Regions from separate parts of the Streptomyces sp. NBC_00654 genome, predicted to be linked through region 3. Evidence: riboswitches for the same ligand, from Rfam matches in the RefSeq annotation. Region 3 holds a riboswitch; each other region holds the start of a gene.
The links. Region 3 has a riboswitch for cyclic di-AMP ahead of OHA98_RS37680 (M23 family metallopeptidase). Riboswitches for the same ligand answer to the same signal wherever they lie in the genome.

Region 1 (4,346 bases), on a different contig from region 3:
ATCATGACGGTGCCGACCGCGTTGCTCAGATCGGCGACCGCGCGCTCGAAGCGCTCGGCCAGATCGTCGGGGTCGGTGCCCGGCCTGATGATGTCGTTGCCGCCCGCACAGAAGCTGACCAGCTCGGGGGCCAGCTCCTTGGCGCGGGGGACCTGTTCCTCGACTATCTGGTCGAGGAGGCGTCCGCGTACGGCGAGATTGGCGTACCGGAAATTCCCGTGCGCGGATTCCTCCGGGCTCGTCGCGGTGTCGGGGACCGGGAGCCGGTCCGCCAGCAGGACCGCGAACCGGTCCGCCCAGCCGACGAAGGTCCCGTCGGGGCCGGGGTCTCCGACTCCTTCGGTGAAACTGTCGCCAATCGCCGCGTACGACCCGATGATGCCTGGTTGATTGTTTCTCGAATCGTCTGCCACAAGCGCATATCCTGCACCGTCGAATGTGACCTACGCGACCGTAATACGGGGTTGACGGGTGGTGAGATAGACCACCCGGTCAGTTTTTGGTAAAGCCGGAATAAGAACAGGGACGGTGCGCCGAAGCGCACCGTCCCTGATCATGTCCGGTCGTCACCGCTCCATCAGATGGAGACGCCGTGCTGGCGCAGGTACGCGACCGGGTCGACGTCCGAGCCGTAGCTCGGGCCGGTGCGGACCTCGAAGTGGAGGTGCGGGCCGGTCGAGTTGCCGGTGGAGCCGGAGAGGCCGATCTGCTGGCCGCCGGTGACGGCCTGGCCCACGGAGACGCTGAGCGAGGACTGGTGGGCGTACTGGGAGTACATGCCGTCGGCGTGCTTGATGACGACCTCGTTGCCGTACGAACCGCTCCAGCCGGCCGAGACCACGGTGCCCGGGCCGATGGCGCGGACGACGGTGCCCGACGCGGCCTGGAAGTCCGAGCCGGTGTGGTAACCGCTGGACCAGCTGGCGCCGGAGGCGCGGTACTGGGTGGTGACGTTGGCGTTGGCCACCGGGGTCGTCCAGCCGGAGCTGTTGCTCTGGGAGGCGCTGGTGTTCGTGGAGGTGGTGGACTTTCCGGCCCCGGAGGACGGGGCCGAGGAGTCCGCGGACGAGGCGGTCTTCGGGGCCGGCTGCGCCTTCGGGGCGGCCGGGGCGGCCTTCGGAGCGGCCTTCTCCGGCTCCGCCTTCGACGGGGCCGGCGCGGACTGCGCGGCGTCGGCGGGACCGGACGCCTTGGCGCCGAGGGTCAGCTTCATGCCGGGGAAGATCAGGCTCGGGTTCTCGCCGACGACCTCGCGGTTGTCCTGGTACAGCTTCTGCCAGCCGCCCTTGAGCTTGTGCTCGGCGGCGATCTTCGAGAGGTAGTCGCCGGAGACGACGGAGTAGGTCTTCGAGGCGCCGGGGGCCGCGGCCGCGGCACCCGGGGCGGTGTGCGCGGCGGCGACCGAGGCGGCGGCGGGCTTGGCCGCGGGCGCGGCCTTCTCCGCGGCGTGCGCTCCGGTGGCACCGATCAGCGGGAGGGCGAGGACGGCGCCGCCGGTCCCTGCGGCGAGGACACCGCGGGCGATCGGGCCGGTCTTCGTACGACGGTGCTTACCCATTGCGGGCATGGGGGAATTCCTCTCCGGCGCCTACGAGGTGAGCTGTCGGGTTCGGGCTGGAGATGCCCGGTCGCTCTCGGCGACTTCACCCCGAGCCGGTCCGGATCTCTCCGGGCCGGCGGCTTACCTGGGTCCCCCGCTCCTGCCACACGAGTGTGGGTGGGTACGAATTCCGGGCGGCGGCAGGATTAGGCGATCCGTCCGGATTGACGGTGACCGTAAACGAGTCAGGACGACAGGAACAAGCCATCGGTTGCCTGCCGGAATCCCCGATTCAATTTCGGTCCGGAATTCCCGTCACACTCCGTGGATTACGGATCTTGGCATTCCGCGCGGCGCCCGGATCACCTCCGGGCGCCGCCACCACACACCGTCACGGATATGATCCCGCTCACCAGCGGGCCACCATCTCCCCCACAAACAGGGCACGTTCCCTCAAATGCCCCATTCCGGACATGTCATGGTCACCGCTTCTGACGCAACCTCAGCACCCGGGCGTCCAGGTCGCCGCTCAGCCCGGTGTGCAGCCCGTGATGCAGCAGCACCGATCCCTGGTATTCCGCTCCGGTGTCCTGACAGACGTACGTCGCCGAGGCGTCCAGGCCGCGCAGCCGCAGGGCCGGCGGCCGCTGGCCGAACCGCTGTGCCTCCAGCCACATCAGCACCACGGCCTCCTCGCCCAGGACGTAGCTCACCGCGCTCAGCCCGCCGCGCGGCGCCGCGAGCCGGTGGAGGGCCCCGTGCTGCACCACCGGGCGGATCTCCTTGTAGAGGGACACCCAGTCCCGCGCCTCGGCCAGCTCCTCCGGGCTCCACTCGGTGAGGTCGCCGCCGACCCCGAGCACCCCGGCCATCGCGCTGACGAAGCGGAACCGCAGCGAACTCATCCGGTTGTTCAGCTGGACGTTCGGGCTGTCGGTGACCCAGGCCGCCATCACCCGCGCCGGATGGATCTGCCCGAAGCCCTCCTGGATGGCGAGCCGGTCCAGCGGGTCGGTGTTGTCGGAGGTCCACACCTGATCGGTCCGGGAGAGCACGCCCAGGTCGACCCGGCCCCCGCCCCCCGAGCAGGACTCGAAGGCCACGCCCGGGTGCGCGGCGCGCAGCCGGTCGAGCAGCGCGTACAGCGCGTCCACGTGCGCGATCCAGAGCTTCTGCGGGTACTCCTCGCCCGGCCAGCCCGCCTCGGTGAAGCAGCGGTTGAAGTCCCACTTCACATAGTCGATCGGAGCACTGGAGAGCAGCGCGTCGAGCTGCTCCCACAGGTATTCCTGTACGTCCGGCCGGGCGAGGTTGAGCACCAGCTGATGGCGGAACTCGGTCCGCGTACGGCCGGGGACGTGCTGCACCCAGTCCGGGTGGGCCCGGTAGAGATCGCTGTCGGGGTTGACCATCTCCGGCTCGACCCAGATCCCGAACCGCATGCCGAGTCCGCGCACCTCGTCGGCGAGCGGCCGCAGCCCGCCGGGGAAGCGGTCGGGGTTCGGTGTCCAGTCACCGAGCCCGGCCCGGTCGCTGGTGCGCTGCCCGAACCAGGCGTCGTCCACCACGAACAGCTCGACACCCATCTCCGCCGCGCGCACGGCGAGCGCACGCTGCTGTTCCATGGAGATGTCGAAGCCGGTCGCCTCCCAGGAGTTGTAGAGCACCGGCCGCGGCGTGCCGGCGTCCGGGATCACATGGGCCAGCTGCCAGGCGTGCCAGGCCCGGCTCGCCCCGCCGAAGCCGTCCGGGCTCCACAGGCCGGCGAAGACGGGTGTGGTGTAGGACTCCCCCGGCGCGAGCCGCAGCAGGCCGGACTCGTCGTAGCCCGCGCCCCCGTTGATCTGCACGAGACCGTCGGGCAGCTGATGCACGGCGATCCGCCAGGAACCGGACCAGCCCAGGGCGCAGCCGTACACCTCTCCGTGTTCCTCGGTCGCGGCACCGTCCGCGTCCAGGGCCACCCATGGCAGATGCTGGTGTCCGGTGTGCCCGCGGCGGCTGGAGAGGATCTTCTCGCCGTACGTGAGTTCCGACCGCACCAGCCGGGACTCCGCCGCCCAGCTGCCGTGCAGCTGGCTCAGCCGCCAGTTCTCCCGGGCCGGCAGCGTCCAGGTCGCCGCGTCGGCGCGCAGCAGCTCCAGGGGCGGGCCGTCCGGGCCGGCGTGGGCGACGGTGGTCCAGCGCTCGATCACATCGGAGTCGTCGCGCATCCGGTAGTGCAGGGTCAGCGCGAGGCGGTGCACGGCGTCCGTGAAGCCCAGCCGGAGTTCGTCACCGTCCGTCTCGGCGCCCCCGAACGCCCACTCGGTCCCCCTGACCTCGTCGGTCCGTACGGAGAGCGCCGGGCGGACGAACCGGGGACCGCCCTCGACCGGGTACTCCTCATGGCCGTCGAGCGGAGAATCGAAGCCGGGGCAGGGCGGGAAGGGCTCGGCGGCCAGCGCCTCGGCCGCGGCCATCGTGAGGCGCGGCCCCCAGTGCAGGTGCAGCAGCTCATCGCGGTCGGTGAGGTGGAGCGCGTAGCTGCCGGTCGCGCCACTGAGCACCCAGGTACGGCCCGTGTCACCAGTCTCGATCATCATTTCCCTCACGTTCGAACAGTTCCGCACATCATCGACCACGGTGACGGTGCGGGGCAATGCCCGTGCGGGTTTGTGTGGCGAGCTGTGCGCCTCGTCCGAGATGATTGCCTGAGGAATCGATGTCGTATCGTCACGAGCGTGCCCTCGTCGGCGAGCAGCGCCGACGCCAGACACCCCAGGAGCCGCCGTGACTCAGCAGGTGCCGCAGGTCCCGCCGACAG
Region 2 (4,346 bases), on a different contig from region 3:
CAGCACGTCCGCTTCCATCAAGAGCCAGAGGCGGCACGGGGTTCCCGGAGCAGGGAGTCCGCTCCACCGGGGTGCAGCGGCAGCATTCCGCCCCTCGCATGCCCGACCCGTGTCCCCGAACGCCTGGGCACCGACCCCGGACAGCCACCCCGGTGCCAAGAACCAGGCGCGTGCCCCGCCAAAGCTTTCTGTACGTCCTGTACATTTCTTACGGACGCGGCCGCGGGTCCCCAGGGACCACGTACCCGGGAACGGCGCGCCCGCGGAACAGCGACCCACCGAGAACAACCGTGCAGACCCCAGGAGAGGCACCGCCATGATCCGACCTGCCGCCCGTTACGTCCTGCCGGAGTTCACCGAGCGCACCGCGACCGGGACCCGGACCCTGGACCCGTACTCCAAGCTGCTGTCCGAGCGGATCGTCTTCCTCGGCACCCCGGTCGACGACACCGCGGCAACCGACCTGATCGCACAGTTCATGTATCTGGAGCACGCCGAGCCGGACCGGCCCATCTCGCTCTACATCAACTCCCCCGGCGGCGAGTTCAACGCCATGGCCGCGATCTACGACACCATGCAGTACCTGGCGTGCGACGTGGAGACGTTCTGCCTCGGCCAGGCCTTCTCCAGCGCCGCCGTGCTGCTGGCGGCAGGCGCGCCGGGCCGCCGACATGCCCTGCCCGGCGCCCGGGTAGTCATCCGGCAGCCGACGCTGGACGAACCGGTCCAGGGCCAGCCGTCCGATCTCGAAATCGAAGCACGCGAGCTGATGCGGGTGCGCGAGATGCTCGCGGCCATGCTGGCCCGTCACACGGGCCGGTCCACGGAGCAGATCACCGCCGACATCGAGCGCGACACCATCCTCGACGCCCGAGCCGCCCAGGCGTACGGGCTCGTGGACCACGTCATGGAGAACCGCGGCCCGTCCCGGCCGCCGCACCCCCCGAGGTGAACCCACCATGCTTCCACCGGAGTACCCGCCGCTCCCCGCGCTGACCCGCGCCGAGGGGGAGTTCATCGACCGCTACCTGGAAGTTCTCGACCAACTGGGCCGGATCAACCCGGCCCGAGGCAGTGACACCTATGGCGCGCTCCGGGCCGCGCAGGCCCTGGCCTCCCGGGCCACGGCGCTGCGCGACGCCCTGGCGTTGATGCACGAACGGGGCGAAGCGCAGATCCACGCGGCGACGTTGGCGCGGGCCCTGCGCCTGCTGGACGGAGAACGGCGCGCCGGCCGGGTCACCATGCCCCCGCCGCCGGTGGGCTGACCGGACCCCAGGCCCGCCACTCGGCCGGGGTCCGCCCCGGCCGACCCCTCGGCACCGCATCCGGCACAACGCCCGGCACCACGTCCGCCACCGGCTCCCGGCTCCCGATCACGGGGAGCCGGGACCTGGCCACGCCAGTCCTCACCACTCCTCACCACTCCACACCTCGCCGCATCTCATGCGCGCCTCCGCACCCCTCCGCGCCCCGCCACACCTCTCCGCGCCCGCCCCGCGACACGCCCGGCAAGGAGATCAGATTTCCTCCCTCGTTCGGCGTAGGCATTCCCCCTCACGAGGGACAGCCCAACTTGCGCTCAGCGCGTGGACAGTACTCGGAATCTGACGTTCCGTCGCTGGTGCGAGGCTGGTCGGGCAGCCCGGCCGAGGGCGGAAATCGGGCTCGTCCACCCGAACGGATCAGTCGTGACGACTCTCACAAATCGCTGTTTCAGCTCGGAAATCCGGCACTTCGTGAGTCAAGATCCCTGGGACGACAAGCCCCCGCCACCGCGGCGGGGCGGTCCGGGCGGACGCCGAGTCCTGCCACTGCCCGGATGACTGGTCGACAGAAGTGGATCGGCAGGAGTGGAGGACCCGAGCACAACGGGTCGGCCGGGCAACCGGTCGCCCCTCGGGGTGAAGCCGCCAAGTGCGGCCGGGCAACTTCGCCAGCCCGAACCCGACAGGTCATCCTTCACAGGCGGCTGACGAAGGGTTGCGCATGACTGCGCAGGTACATGTCCCGTCTCTGCTTACCCGGGCCGGTACGGCCTCGGTCCTCACCTTGGCCGTCGGCTCCGCCATGCTGGCGCCGGGGCTGGTCAACGAGGCCGAGGCCGCCACGCACTCGACGAAGGCGCTCACGATCGCCGCGTCGAAGAAGGGATCGCCCTACAAGTACGGAGCATCCGGTCCGCGCCGGTTCGACTGCTCGGGGCTGACTCTCTACTCCTTCAAGAAGGCCGGCAAGAAACTCCCGCGCACGGCCCAGCAGCAGTACAACAAGACCCACCACATCTCGAAGTCCAAGCGGAAGAAGGGTGATCTGGTCTTCTTCCACTCCGGCCGCAGCGTCTACCACGTGGGCATCTACGCGGGCAAGGGAAAGATCTGGCACTCCCCGAAGACCGGGGCGGTGGTCCGGCTGGAGAAGATCTGGTCGAACAGCGTGTGGTACGGACGGGTCCGCTGACCCACGGCCTGACCCACGGCCGGACCCGCTTCAGCGCAGCAGCGGTCCGGTCACCAGCACGAGCCCCAGTGCGGTGAGCGCCGCGCCGCTGCCGCCCTCGATCGCACGGGCGGTACGCGGCCGGCGCAGCCACCGCCCCAGCCGGTCCACCAGCAGGGCCACGGCCGGGAACCAGATGAGCGCCAGCACCACGACGACGGCCGCGAGCAGCAGGGTCCTGGGCAGTGGCGGCTGCCCGTCGGGCACGAACTGGGGCAGCAGGCTGAGAAAGAGCACCGGCGCCTTGGGGTTCAGCGCGTTGGTCAGGAAGCCCTGCCGCAGGGAGCGTCCCAGCTCCTTCTGCACGGGGCCGGCCTCCGGCTGCGCTGTCCGGTCCGCCTCGGCGGGCCGACGTCGCCACGCGAACAGAGCGCTGAGACCGAGCCAGAGCACATACGCGCCGCCCAGGAGCTGGACGGTGCGGAACAGCACGGGCATGGTGACCAGCACCGCGGCCAGGCCCGCCACGGCCAGCGCGGTGTGCACCAGCAGCCCCCCGGCGACACCCAGCGCGGTGACGACCCCGGAACGGCGCGAGGCGAGTGCGTTGCGTACGACGACGGTGAAATCGGCGCCGGGCAGCGCGACCATCCCCGCGGCGACTCCCGTGAAGGCGAGCAGTTGTGCGTCCATGGTTACACCCTGGACCGGAAGAGCCTTTAGCGTGTACTTGCAATCTTCTGGGTCTGCCAAAAGGAACGCTTAATGTACGACCCGACACGGCTGGCGGCGCTGGTGGCGGTCGCCGAGGCCGGATCGATCACGCGTGCGGCCGCGCGCCTGGGCTACACCGCGCCTGCTCTCTCCCAGCAGCTGGCCAAACTGGAGCGCGAGGCCGGTGCGGCGCTCCTGGTTCGTCATCATCGCGGGGCGCGGCTGACGGCCGCCGGTGAGCTGCTGGCGGGCCGGGCCAGAAGGGTCCTGGACGAGCTGGACCAGGCTCGGCACGAGCTGGCTCAGCTGGCCGGGCTCTCCGGGGGGCGGCTGCGGGTCGGCACGTTCACCACGGCCGGAATCCACCTGCTGCCGCCGGTCCTGAGCGCGTTCCGGCGCGCACATCCGGATGTGGAGCTCGCCGTGACCGACTACGAGCCGCCCGAGGGAGTCACCGCCGTGGCTGCCGGAGAGGTCGACCTCGCCCTGACCCATGCGTACGAACCGGCGCCCGCGGGTCCCCCGCCCATGGGCGTCGTCGTCGAGCCTCTCCTGGTCGAGGAACTGGTCCTCGTCACCGCGGTCGGCCACCGGCTCGCCGAGGGGACGGGCCGGCTGCCGGTCGCCGAGCTGGCGGGACGGCCGCTGATCAGCAGCGCGCCCACGCATCCGCCCCGGCGCGGGGTGGAGAGCGCCCTGGCCGAGGCCGGCGCCACCCCGGCCGTGGTGTGCGAGTCCCCCGGCTACGCCCTGGTGTGCGCGCTGGTCAGCGCCGGGCTCGGGGTGGCCGTGGTTCCGGAGATGGTCGCCGCGATGTCCCCGACCCCGCTGGCCGTGCGGCGGCTGGATCCGGCGGCCTTCCGCCGGACGATCTCCGTCGCGCACCGGGGCGACCGGGCGACCTCCGCCGCGTCGACCCTGCTGGCACTGATGCGCAGCGGATTCGGACGGGGCGCGGCGGCGCGGTAGGGCCGGCCGGGACTCCGGGGGCCCTGCCCGGACGCCGGGAGCCTGCCCGGACGGACGCCGGGGCCCTGCCCGCGAGCAGTGGACCCGGCGCGCCCGCTTCCCCGTCAGCCCTGGCCCGGAACCGTCCAGGGCAGGGCGATCCAGACCGTCTTGCCTCCTTCGGGGGTGGGAGTGACGGAGAGCTGTCCCCCGTACTCCTTGGCCAGGGCCCGGATGATCACCAT
Region 3 (4,346 bases):
CGGGCGGTCGCCGAGTACGAGTCGTTCGCGACGTCCCTGGCCGGGCTGCGCCGCAGGGCCCGCCTGGACTCGGCGGGCCCGGACTTCGCCGGGCGGGAGCGGGAGCTGCTGCACCACCTGTGGCAGCGCCGGGAGATCGCCGGTCCGGCTCTGACGTACGCGGCCCACGCGACCGGCCGACTGCACACGCACCCCCGCCGCCCGGCCGCGCCGTACGGCGGGCAGTTCCCGCAGCAGCAGCACCCGCACGCGTACGCATCCCCGGGCCCGTATCCGGGGCCGTATCCGTATCCGGAGCCGTATCCGTACGCGACGCCGGGTCCGCAGCGGTACGGGCACGCGGGACCGCCGTACGCGGGTCAGTTCCCGCCCCAGCAGTACGGGCCCGCACCGCACGCGACCCCGCCCCAGCAGTACGGCGGCGCCAACCCGTATCTGCGTCCCCCGCAGTAACCGGGACGGCACGCGCCCCGGCCCGGTCGGCGGGACCGGCCCACCGCGTGCCGGACCGGTCCCGCCGTGGATCAGGCCGACGCCTCGGTGAGCGCGGCGATTTCCTGGTCCGTCAGGTGCAGGCCGGCCACCGCGACCAGCGCGGACAGCTGCTCGACCGTGCGGGCGGAGGCGATCGGTGCGGCGACGGTCGGCCGCGCGGCCAGCCAGGCCAGGGCGACCGTGGCGATCTCGGCCTCGCGCTCCCGCGCGATCGTGTCGAGCGCCGCCAGCACCTTGCGGCCCTGCTCCGACTCCAGGTGCCGGCCGGCGCCCTCGGCCCGCGGGCTGTCGACCGACGTACCCGGACGGTACTTTCCGGTGAGGAAGCCCGAGGCCAGCGCGAAGTACGGGACGGCGGCGAGCCCGCCGCGGGCCGCGGTGTCCTGGAGGGCGCCCTCGTAGGTGTCGCGGGAGACCAGGTTGTAGTGCGGCTGGAGGGCGACGTAGCGGGCCAGGCCCTCGCGCTCGGAGAAGTCCAGGGACGCCTGGAGCCGCTCCGGGCTGATGTTGGAGGCGGCGATCTCACGCACCTTGCCGTCCTTCACCAGCCGGTCGAGGGCCGTGATGATCTCCTCGACCGGGACGGTCTCGTCATCGAAGTGCGTGTAGTACAGGTCGATGTGGTCGGTGCCGAGCCGGCGCAGCGACTCCTCGGCGGCGGCCCTGATGGTGGTGGCGGAGAGCCCCTTGTACGAGGGGTGGGCACCGACCTTGGTGGCGACGACGATGTCGGACCGGTTGGCACGCGAGGCGAGCCACTTGCCGATGACGGTCTCCGACTCGCCGCCCTCGTTGCCGGGGACCCAGGCGGAGTAGGAGTCGGCGGTGTCGATGAAGTTGCCGCCCGCCGCGGCGTACGCGTCCAGCACCGCGAAGGACTGTGCCTCGTCCGCCGTCCAGCCGAAGACATTGCCGCCGAGGGCGAGGGGGAAGACCTGAAGGCCGGAGGAACCGAGCGGGCGCAGAGAAGTCACAGAAGTCATGAAGAGTTCAACGAGAGCACCCGGGGGCGCTATTCCATGACAGCGGACCGGCAGCCCTGACGTCGGGGGGTGTGCGTCAGGGCTGCCGGGGTTCGGGGGCGCCCGGTGAGGGCGCGGGGGGAACGCGGCGCTGGGGCAGGGGAAGCGCGGTGCCGGGGCGGGACTCGGAGCCTGCCGGGTGGCCTCCGGCCGGAGGTCACCCAACGGGTTCTCAGACCGTGAGCCCCTTGCTGCGCAGCCAGCTCATCGGGTCGATGGCCGAGCCACCCGGGGTGCGGACCTCCAGGTGGAGGTGGGCGCCGGTGACGTTGCCGGTGGCGCCGACACGGCCGATGGTGTCGCCCGTGCTGACCTTCTGACCGGCCGACACGTTCATCGAGGACTGGTGGCAGTACCAGATCTCCGTGCCGTCATCGAGCACCAGGACCGTGCGGTAGCCGTACGCGCCGGAATATCCGGCGGACTTCACGGTGCCGCTGTGCACGGCCTTGACCGGGGTGCCGCTCTGCGCCGCGAAGTCGAGGCCGGTGTGGTGGCCGGAGGACCACATCGTGCCGGACTGACCGTAGGTCGAGGTGATGCTGTACGAGGACGTCGGCAGCGCGTAGCTGGCGGCGAGCTTGGCGAGGCGCTCGGCCTCCGCCTTCTTCTTCGCCGCTTCCTCCGCCTTCTTCTTCTCGGCGGCGGCCTTGGCCTCGGCCTTGTCCTGCTGCTTCTTGGCCTCGGCGGCGGCCTTCTCGGCTGCCGCCTTCTCCTCCGCGGCCTTGGCCTCGGCGTCGGCGCTGGCCTGCTGCTGCTCGGCCTGCTGAAGGATGCGGGCGCGCAGTGCCTCGCCCGGGTCGGTCGTGCCCTGCTCCGCCTCGGCGTCGGTGATACCCGCGGAGGTGAGCGGTGCGGTCGCGACCGGCTTCTTGTCCTCGTCGTCGGACAGGAAGGAACCCACGCCGGGAAGGGACTTGGCGTCGGGGAGACTGGCCGCGAGGGAATCGGGAAGAGATATGGAGACCGGCGGCTTGCTCTGCGCGGTGGCCATGCCGCCCGCTCCGACGGCCGCGATGACACCGACCCCGAGGACGGTGGAGCTACGGGCGAGTCCCCGCTGCTTGGCTACGCGGTGCCTGCCGCGCACGGGCCGGATGGACTCCTCGGTGGGATTCCATTCCTCCCAGGTCCTGTCCGAGTCACCGAAGTTGCCGGTGGCGAAGGGTGACGGGGCCTCGGGGGCAGGCTTGTTGGACGCCACGTGGGCGCACTCCTTTCCTTCCTTCTCGCCTACCGGGTTAGCTGACGGGTTCGGAGCAGGAAGGTCTCCTACGGGCCCCTCCGCCTCTGACGAGACGCAGGTGTCCGATTCACCCCATGTAGGTGGTTCCCCGGTTCCCTTGCGGGATTCGGCGCTCGCGCACGGTGCCGCCTCTTGCGACGACTGGGACGACCGCGCTGCGTTATCGAACGTTAATAGACGGACGGGTCCTATTCCAAGCTCTTCCCAGTGATCGTTCGCGACTTCGGCCTGGACTTACGTGATGCAACCATCCCGAATCGGACGAGCAGAGCACGATTTGATCACTACTTGATTTCTGACATTGCATCAAATGTTATGCGGAGCGGTGTCCTTCGATTACGTACGGTGGTATCGCCCGGCAACCGGCACGCGCTCCAACCACGGATCCCGTCCACACGTCCGTCCACACGTCCGTCCACACATCCGTCCACACATCCGTCCACGTCCCCGTCCGCACCTCACGCCCGCACGTCCCGCTCATTCATCGCCCCGGCCCACGATCCTCACGGTCGTCCGGCGCTCCGGCTGTCCCTCAGCGGGCCTTCCCACCGCGAGAAGTGCCATGTCGTCAGTGGACCGGCCGCCGGTGTGCAGCCGGACATCGTCGGTGAGCGCGGAGAGCAGTTCCTCGGGCCCGGGGAAGATCCGGCCCCGCAGCCGGGCCGCCGGATCGTAGAAGGCCCCGGACGCGTCCCGCGCCTCGGAGAGGCCGTCCGTGAACAGCAGCAGCGTCGCCCCCGGCGGCAGACCCCACTCGTCGGCCCGGTCCGGCCACGCACCCAGGTTCATCCCGAGCGGCAGCGCGGGCACGGTCGGCGACAGCACCTCCAGCGCTCCGTCCGCGTGCAGCAGGATCGGTTCGGGGTGCCCCCGGTTGACGATGCGCAAGGAGAGGGAGCCGGGCGGGATCTCGACGAGCACCGCCGTGATGAACCCTTCCATCGCGTCGAGCCCGCCGCGCCGGGTCCCCTCCCGTGCCAGCGCCCGTTCCAGCCGCTGGGCGACCCCCTCCAGCGAACGCTCCTGCTCGGCGGCCTCCCGGAACGCCCCGATGATCACCGCCACCGCCTCGACCGCGTCGAGCCCCTTGCCCCGTACGTCCCCGAGCACCAGACGTACGCCGTGCGGGGTGTCCGCCACGGCGAACAGGTCACCGCCGACGAACTCGTCCGCCTGGGCCGCCTCGTACCGTGCGGCGACATGCAGTCCGCCGATCCGGTCGTCCGGGGTCGGCAGCACGGCCCGCATGGCGGTCTCCGCGATGAAGCGCGCCGAGGCCAGCTGCTCGTTGCCGCGCCGCACGACACCGTTGATGACGAGGGCGAGCACCGAGGCCGTGAGCACGGTGATCAGTTCGGTGACCGGAGCGGCCCGGGTCAGCGTCCCCGCGTACAGGTGCAGAGCGAAGACGGCCAGCACCGAGGCCACGCCGGTCCGGACGGTGCTGGCCAGACTGAAGAACGGGGCGGCCATCAGCGGTGCCGCCACGAACAGCGGTACGGCGGTGAAGGTCGGCGGGGTCCCGACGTCGAAGAGCAGCCCGCCGCCGATCATCAGGGCGGGCAGCGCGCGTACGAACCGGC
Region 4 (4,346 bases), on a different contig from region 3:
ACTCGAAGAAGTGCAGGAACAGCTTGTGCGGGCGGTCACCGACATCGCGTATCGCCCAGTTCTCCAGCGTGGAGGCGACCATGTTGGCCTGCTTGTTGCCCCGCCGGGTCTCGATGGAGCCCGCGTCGTAGTCGATGTCCTCGGGGTTGACGATGACCTCGATGTTGGGCGAGTGGTCGAGCTCCCGCAGCTCCATGGGGCTGAACTTGGCCTGGGCGGGGCCACGCCGCCCGAAGACGTGCACCTCCAGCGCCTTGTTGGCCTTCAGGCCCTCGTACACATTGGCCGGGATCTCCGTCGGCAGCAGCTCGTCCGCCGTCTTGGCGAGTACACGCGCCACGTCCAGGGCCACGTTGCCGACACCCAGCACGGCGACCTTCTCCGCCGTCAGCGGCCAGGTGCGCGGGACCTCGGGGTGCCCGTCGTACCAGGAGACGAAGTCGGCCGCTCCGTAGGAGCCGTCCAGACCGGCGCCGGGGATGTCGAGCGCGCGGTCGGCGTCGGCGCCGGTGGAGAAGATCACGGCGTCGTAGAAGGACCGCAGATCGTCCAGGCCGATGTCGTTGGGGTAGTCGACGTTGCCGAAGAGCCGCAGCTGCGGCTTGTCCAGCACCTGGTGCAGCGCCTTGACGATGCCCTTGATCCGGGGGTGGTCCGGGGCCACGCCGTAGCGGATCAGGCCGAAGGGGGCGGGCATGCGCTCGAACAGGTCGATCGACACACCCGGGTCCTGTGCGGCTTCGGATTTCAGCAGCGCGTCCGCTGCGTAGATCCCGGCAGGACCGGCTCCGACGATGGCGACGCGGACGGGGCGTGTCATGGCGTGTTGTTCCTTAGGGCGGACGAGCGCGGGCAGGGTACGGCGAACAGCAGAGGTAAGGCTTGGCTTACCAGTCTCCAACGCACACGTTAAGCCCTGTCGCGTCCGGACGTCGGGCCGGGGTCCCGCGGAGCCTCCCGCCGGCTCACCCCGAGAGTTCGAAATGGGCGATTTGGGCGATTGACCGGAATTGGTCCACCCCTTCATAAAAGATCATTCAGGCTGTTTGCCGGTTTCGCGCCTCGCGCAAATCGCCCTTATCGGACTCAGTGGTGAGCGTCACGTTCCGGACCCCGGACGCCGTGGCGCGCCGCCCGGTTCCCTTCTGCGCCGGGGAATCTGACTTCGCGTCGTGAGATTGCCGACAGGGATTTCCATCAATTGATCTTGCGCAGGAAATGCGATCCGGAATTCAGGGCTTGTTCCGATCAAGATTTCTCGCCTACGGTCACCGTCAATCCGGATGGAACGCCTAATCCTGCCGCCGTCCGGCAATCGAACCTACTCACGTACGGCAGGAGCGGGGGACCCAGGTAAGACGCCGGTCCGGTATCCGGACCGGCTGGGGTGAAGTCGCATTCGCGTGCGGCCAGGCAGCTCCAGCCTGAACCCGACAGCTCACCTCGCAGGCGGCGGAGAGGATTCACCATGCCCGAAACGGGCAAGTACCGTCGTTCCACGTCCGCCCGTCTGACCCGCGGTTTCATCGCCGTGGGCACCGGCGGAGCCGCCCTTGTGCTTCCGCTGGCCGGTGCGAGCTTTGCCTCCGCGGCACCCGCGCAGCACTCCATCACCGCCGAAAAGGCCGTGGCGCCGACTGCCGTATCCGTCAAGGAAATTGCCGCGCAGCGGGCGGATGCCACGACCCATTCCGTGGTCGAGGGTGATTCGCTTTCCAAGATCGCCCGCAGTTATTCCCTCGGTGGTGGCTGGCAGAAGCTGTACGACGACAACCGAAAGGCCGTCGGCGACAATCCCGACCTGATTCACCCCGGCCTCAAGCTGTCGATCGGATCCAAGGCGCCGGCGCAGCCCGAGTCCACTGCCTCCTCGTCCGACCGGAGCGAGGGAGGCGACCGCGCCGACCGCTCGCAGCGCACGAGCGCGCAGCCGGGCGCCAACGGCTCCGCCGCCGACACGGCCACCGGTACGGCTACCCAGGCCGCCGCCACCGGTACCGTCGCCGTCGCGGCCGAGCAGCCCACGGCGTACACGAACGACCTCGACGGCTGGATCAAGGAGTCGCTGGCCGTCATGGCCGAGCACGGGATCCCCGGCAGCTACGAGGGCATCCACCGCAACATCATGCGCGAGTCCTCGGGCAACCCGCTGGTCGTCAACAACTGGGACTCGAACGCCGCCGCCGGGATCCCGTCCAAGGGCCTCCTCCAGGTCATCGACCCGACCTTCCAGGCCTACCACGTGCCCGGTACGTCGATGGACAGCCTCGACCCGGTCGCCAACATCACGGCCGCGTGCAACTACGCCGCCGACAAGTACGGCTCGATCGACAACGTGTTCGGGGCGTACTGACACCCGTCGGTGTCGGGAGTGAGTGGCAGGCCGACGGGCGGTACGGAGTCGCAGGGCTCCGTGCCGCCCGCCGGCTTTTGCCGGGGCGGCCTTGAGCCGGACCGTAAGTTACCCGTCAGTGTGTAGTGACTTACTACGCATTCGACAGTAGAACCTGTTTCACTCTGTCGAGAGTGAGGGATGTCACATGAGTGACACTACCATGCAGGATGCGAGATCCAAGGGCGTCTCGCGTCGAAGGTTCCTTGCAGGAACAGGTTCTCTTCTTGGGGCCGTGACCCTGGCGGGCCACCCGGCCTCGGCCAGGGCGGAGGCCGGGGTGGCGCCCGCCGGGATCGATCCCGGCGCCCATGTCCCGGCCCTGGTGATCGGCACCGGATACGGCGGCTGCGTCGCCGCGCTGCGACTCGCCGAGGCGGGCGTGGATGTCCATATGGTCGAGATGGGGATGGCCTGGGACACCCCCGGGCCGGACGGCAGGATCTTCGCCAACACGACCAGCCCGGACCGCCGTTCCTACTGGCTGCGGACCAAGACCAAACAGCCGCTCAGCAACTTCCTGGGCTTCCCGATCGACCGGAACATCCCGCGCTACACCGGGATCCTGGACGCCGAGGAGTTCGGCGGCATCACGGTCTACCAGGGCCGCGGCGTCGGCGGCGGCTCGCTGGTCAACGGGGGGATGGCCGTCACCCCCCGGCGCGAGAACTTCGGCGCCATCCTCCCCACGGTCGACGCCGACGAGATGTACGGCACCTACTACCCGCGCGCCAACGCCGGGCTCGGGGTCGGCACCATCGACCCTGCGTGGTTCGAATCCGCCGACTGCTACCAGTACGCCAGGGTCGGCCGCAAGCACGCCGAACGTTCCGGCTTCCCGTTCCTCTTCGTGCCCGCCGTGTACGACTGGGACTACATGAAGCAGGAGGCGGCGGGCACCGTCCCGAGGTCCGCGCTGGACGGCGAGATCCTCTACGGCAACAACTACGGCAAGAAGTCGCTGCAGAAGACCTACCTGGAGCGGATCGGAGCCACCGGCAAGGTCTCCGTCTCACCGCTGCACAAGGTCACCTCGGTCGCCCCCGCGGCCTCCGGCGGCTACACGGTCGTCATCGACCAGCTCAACACCACCGGGGACACCACGGCCACCAAGTCCGTGACCGCGGACCGGGTGTTCTTCGCCGCGGGCAGCGTCGGCACCAGCAAGCTGCTCGTCATGCTCAGGACCACCGGCGCCCTGCCCCGCCTGAACAGCGAGGTCGGCAAGGGGTGGGGCGACAACGGCAACGTCATGTGCGGCCGGGCCAACCACATGTGGGACCCGACCGGAAAGCTCCAGGCGTCCATTCCCACGGGCGGCATCGACAACTGGGCCGCAGGCGGAGCGTTCGCCGAGGTCGCCCCGCTGCCCACCGGGATCGAGACGTACGCCTCGTTCTATCTCTCGATCACCAAGAACCCGAACCGCGCCGAGTTCGTCTGGAACGCGGCGACGGGCAAGGTCGACCTGAGCTGGCAGACCGCCTGGAAGCAGCCCTCCATCGACGCCGCCAGGACCATCTTCGACAAGATCAACAGAAAGGAGGGCACGATCTACCGGACCGACCTCTTCGGCACCTACAAGATCTGGGGCGATCACCTCACCTACCACCCGCTCGGCGGCGCCGTACTGGACAAGGCCACCGACAACCACGGCCGCCTGCACGGCTACCAGGGCCTGTACGTCATCGACGGAGCCCTGATCCCCGGAAACACCAGCGTCAACCCGTTCGTCACCATCACCGCGCTGGCCGAACGGAACATCGAACAGATCATCGCCACCGACCTGTGAGTCAGTGACCGGGCAGCGCGCACACCGTGTCGAGGCCCAGGACGTGGTTGAGCCGGCCGAACACCAGCCAGGAGCCGATGCTCATCGTCAGCTCCACGATCTCCAGCTGGCTGTAGGCCGCGCTCATCCGCGTCCAGAACTCCTCGTCGAGCCCATGGTGGT

Region 1: it holds a riboswitch for cyclic di-AMP, as region 3 does, so the genes downstream of both, OHA98_RS14475 (LysM peptidoglycan-binding domain-containing M23 family metallopeptidase) here and OHA98_RS37680 (M23 family metallopeptidase) in region 3, are expected to answer to the same signal.
Region 2: it holds a riboswitch for cyclic di-AMP, as region 3 does, so the genes downstream of both, OHA98_RS24975 (C40 family peptidase) here and OHA98_RS37680 (M23 family metallopeptidase) in region 3, are expected to answer to the same signal.
Region 4: it holds a riboswitch for cyclic di-AMP, as region 3 does, so the genes downstream of both, OHA98_RS17235 (LysM peptidoglycan-binding domain-containing protein) here and OHA98_RS37680 (M23 family metallopeptidase) in region 3, are expected to answer to the same signal.

The regions. Positions count from the first base shown of each region.
Region 1 is NZ_JAPEOB010000001.1:3,382,522-3,386,867, reverse strand. It holds gene OHA98_RS14480 (SGNH/GDSL hydrolase family protein) at 1-413, opposite strand, end outside; gene OHA98_RS14475 (LysM peptidoglycan-binding domain-containing M23 family metallopeptidase) at 578-1,567, opposite strand; cyclic di-AMP (ydaO/yuaA leader) riboswitch at 1,573-1,730, opposite strand; gene OHA98_RS14470 (alpha-galactosidase) at 2,023-4,122, opposite strand; gene OHA98_RS14465 (tyrosine-protein phosphatase) at 4,313-4,346, shown strand, end outside.
Region 2 is NZ_JAPEOB010000002.1:1,062,263-1,066,608, forward strand. It holds gene OHA98_RS24965 (ATP-dependent Clp protease proteolytic subunit) at 317-952, shown strand; gene OHA98_RS24970 (hypothetical protein) at 960-1,268, shown strand; cyclic di-AMP (ydaO/yuaA leader) riboswitch at 1,800-1,986, shown strand; gene OHA98_RS24975 (C40 family peptidase) at 1,990-2,460, shown strand; gene OHA98_RS24980 (LysE family translocator) at 2,491-3,132, opposite strand; gene OHA98_RS24985 (LysR family transcriptional regulator) at 3,205-4,122, shown strand; gene OHA98_RS24990 (ATP-binding protein) at 4,227-4,346, opposite strand, start outside.
Region 3 is NZ_JAPEOB010000003.1:1,158,853-1,163,198, forward strand. It holds gene OHA98_RS37670 (PrsW family intramembrane metalloprotease) at 1-453, shown strand, start outside; gene OHA98_RS37675 (aldo/keto reductase) at 525-1,469, opposite strand; gene OHA98_RS37680 (M23 family metallopeptidase) at 1,690-2,721, opposite strand; cyclic di-AMP (ydaO/yuaA leader) riboswitch at 2,733-2,885, opposite strand; gene OHA98_RS37685 (PP2C family protein-serine/threonine phosphatase) at 3,241-4,346, opposite strand, start outside.
Region 4 is NZ_JAPEOB010000001.1:4,023,728-4,028,073, forward strand. It holds gene OHA98_RS17230 (FAD-dependent oxidoreductase) at 1-820, opposite strand, end outside; cyclic di-AMP (ydaO/yuaA leader) riboswitch at 1,280-1,465, shown strand; gene OHA98_RS17235 (LysM peptidoglycan-binding domain-containing protein) at 1,469-2,353, shown strand; gene OHA98_RS17240 (GMC oxidoreductase) at 2,541-4,184, shown strand; gene OHA98_RS17245 (carboxymuconolactone decarboxylase family protein) at 4,186-4,346, opposite strand, start outside.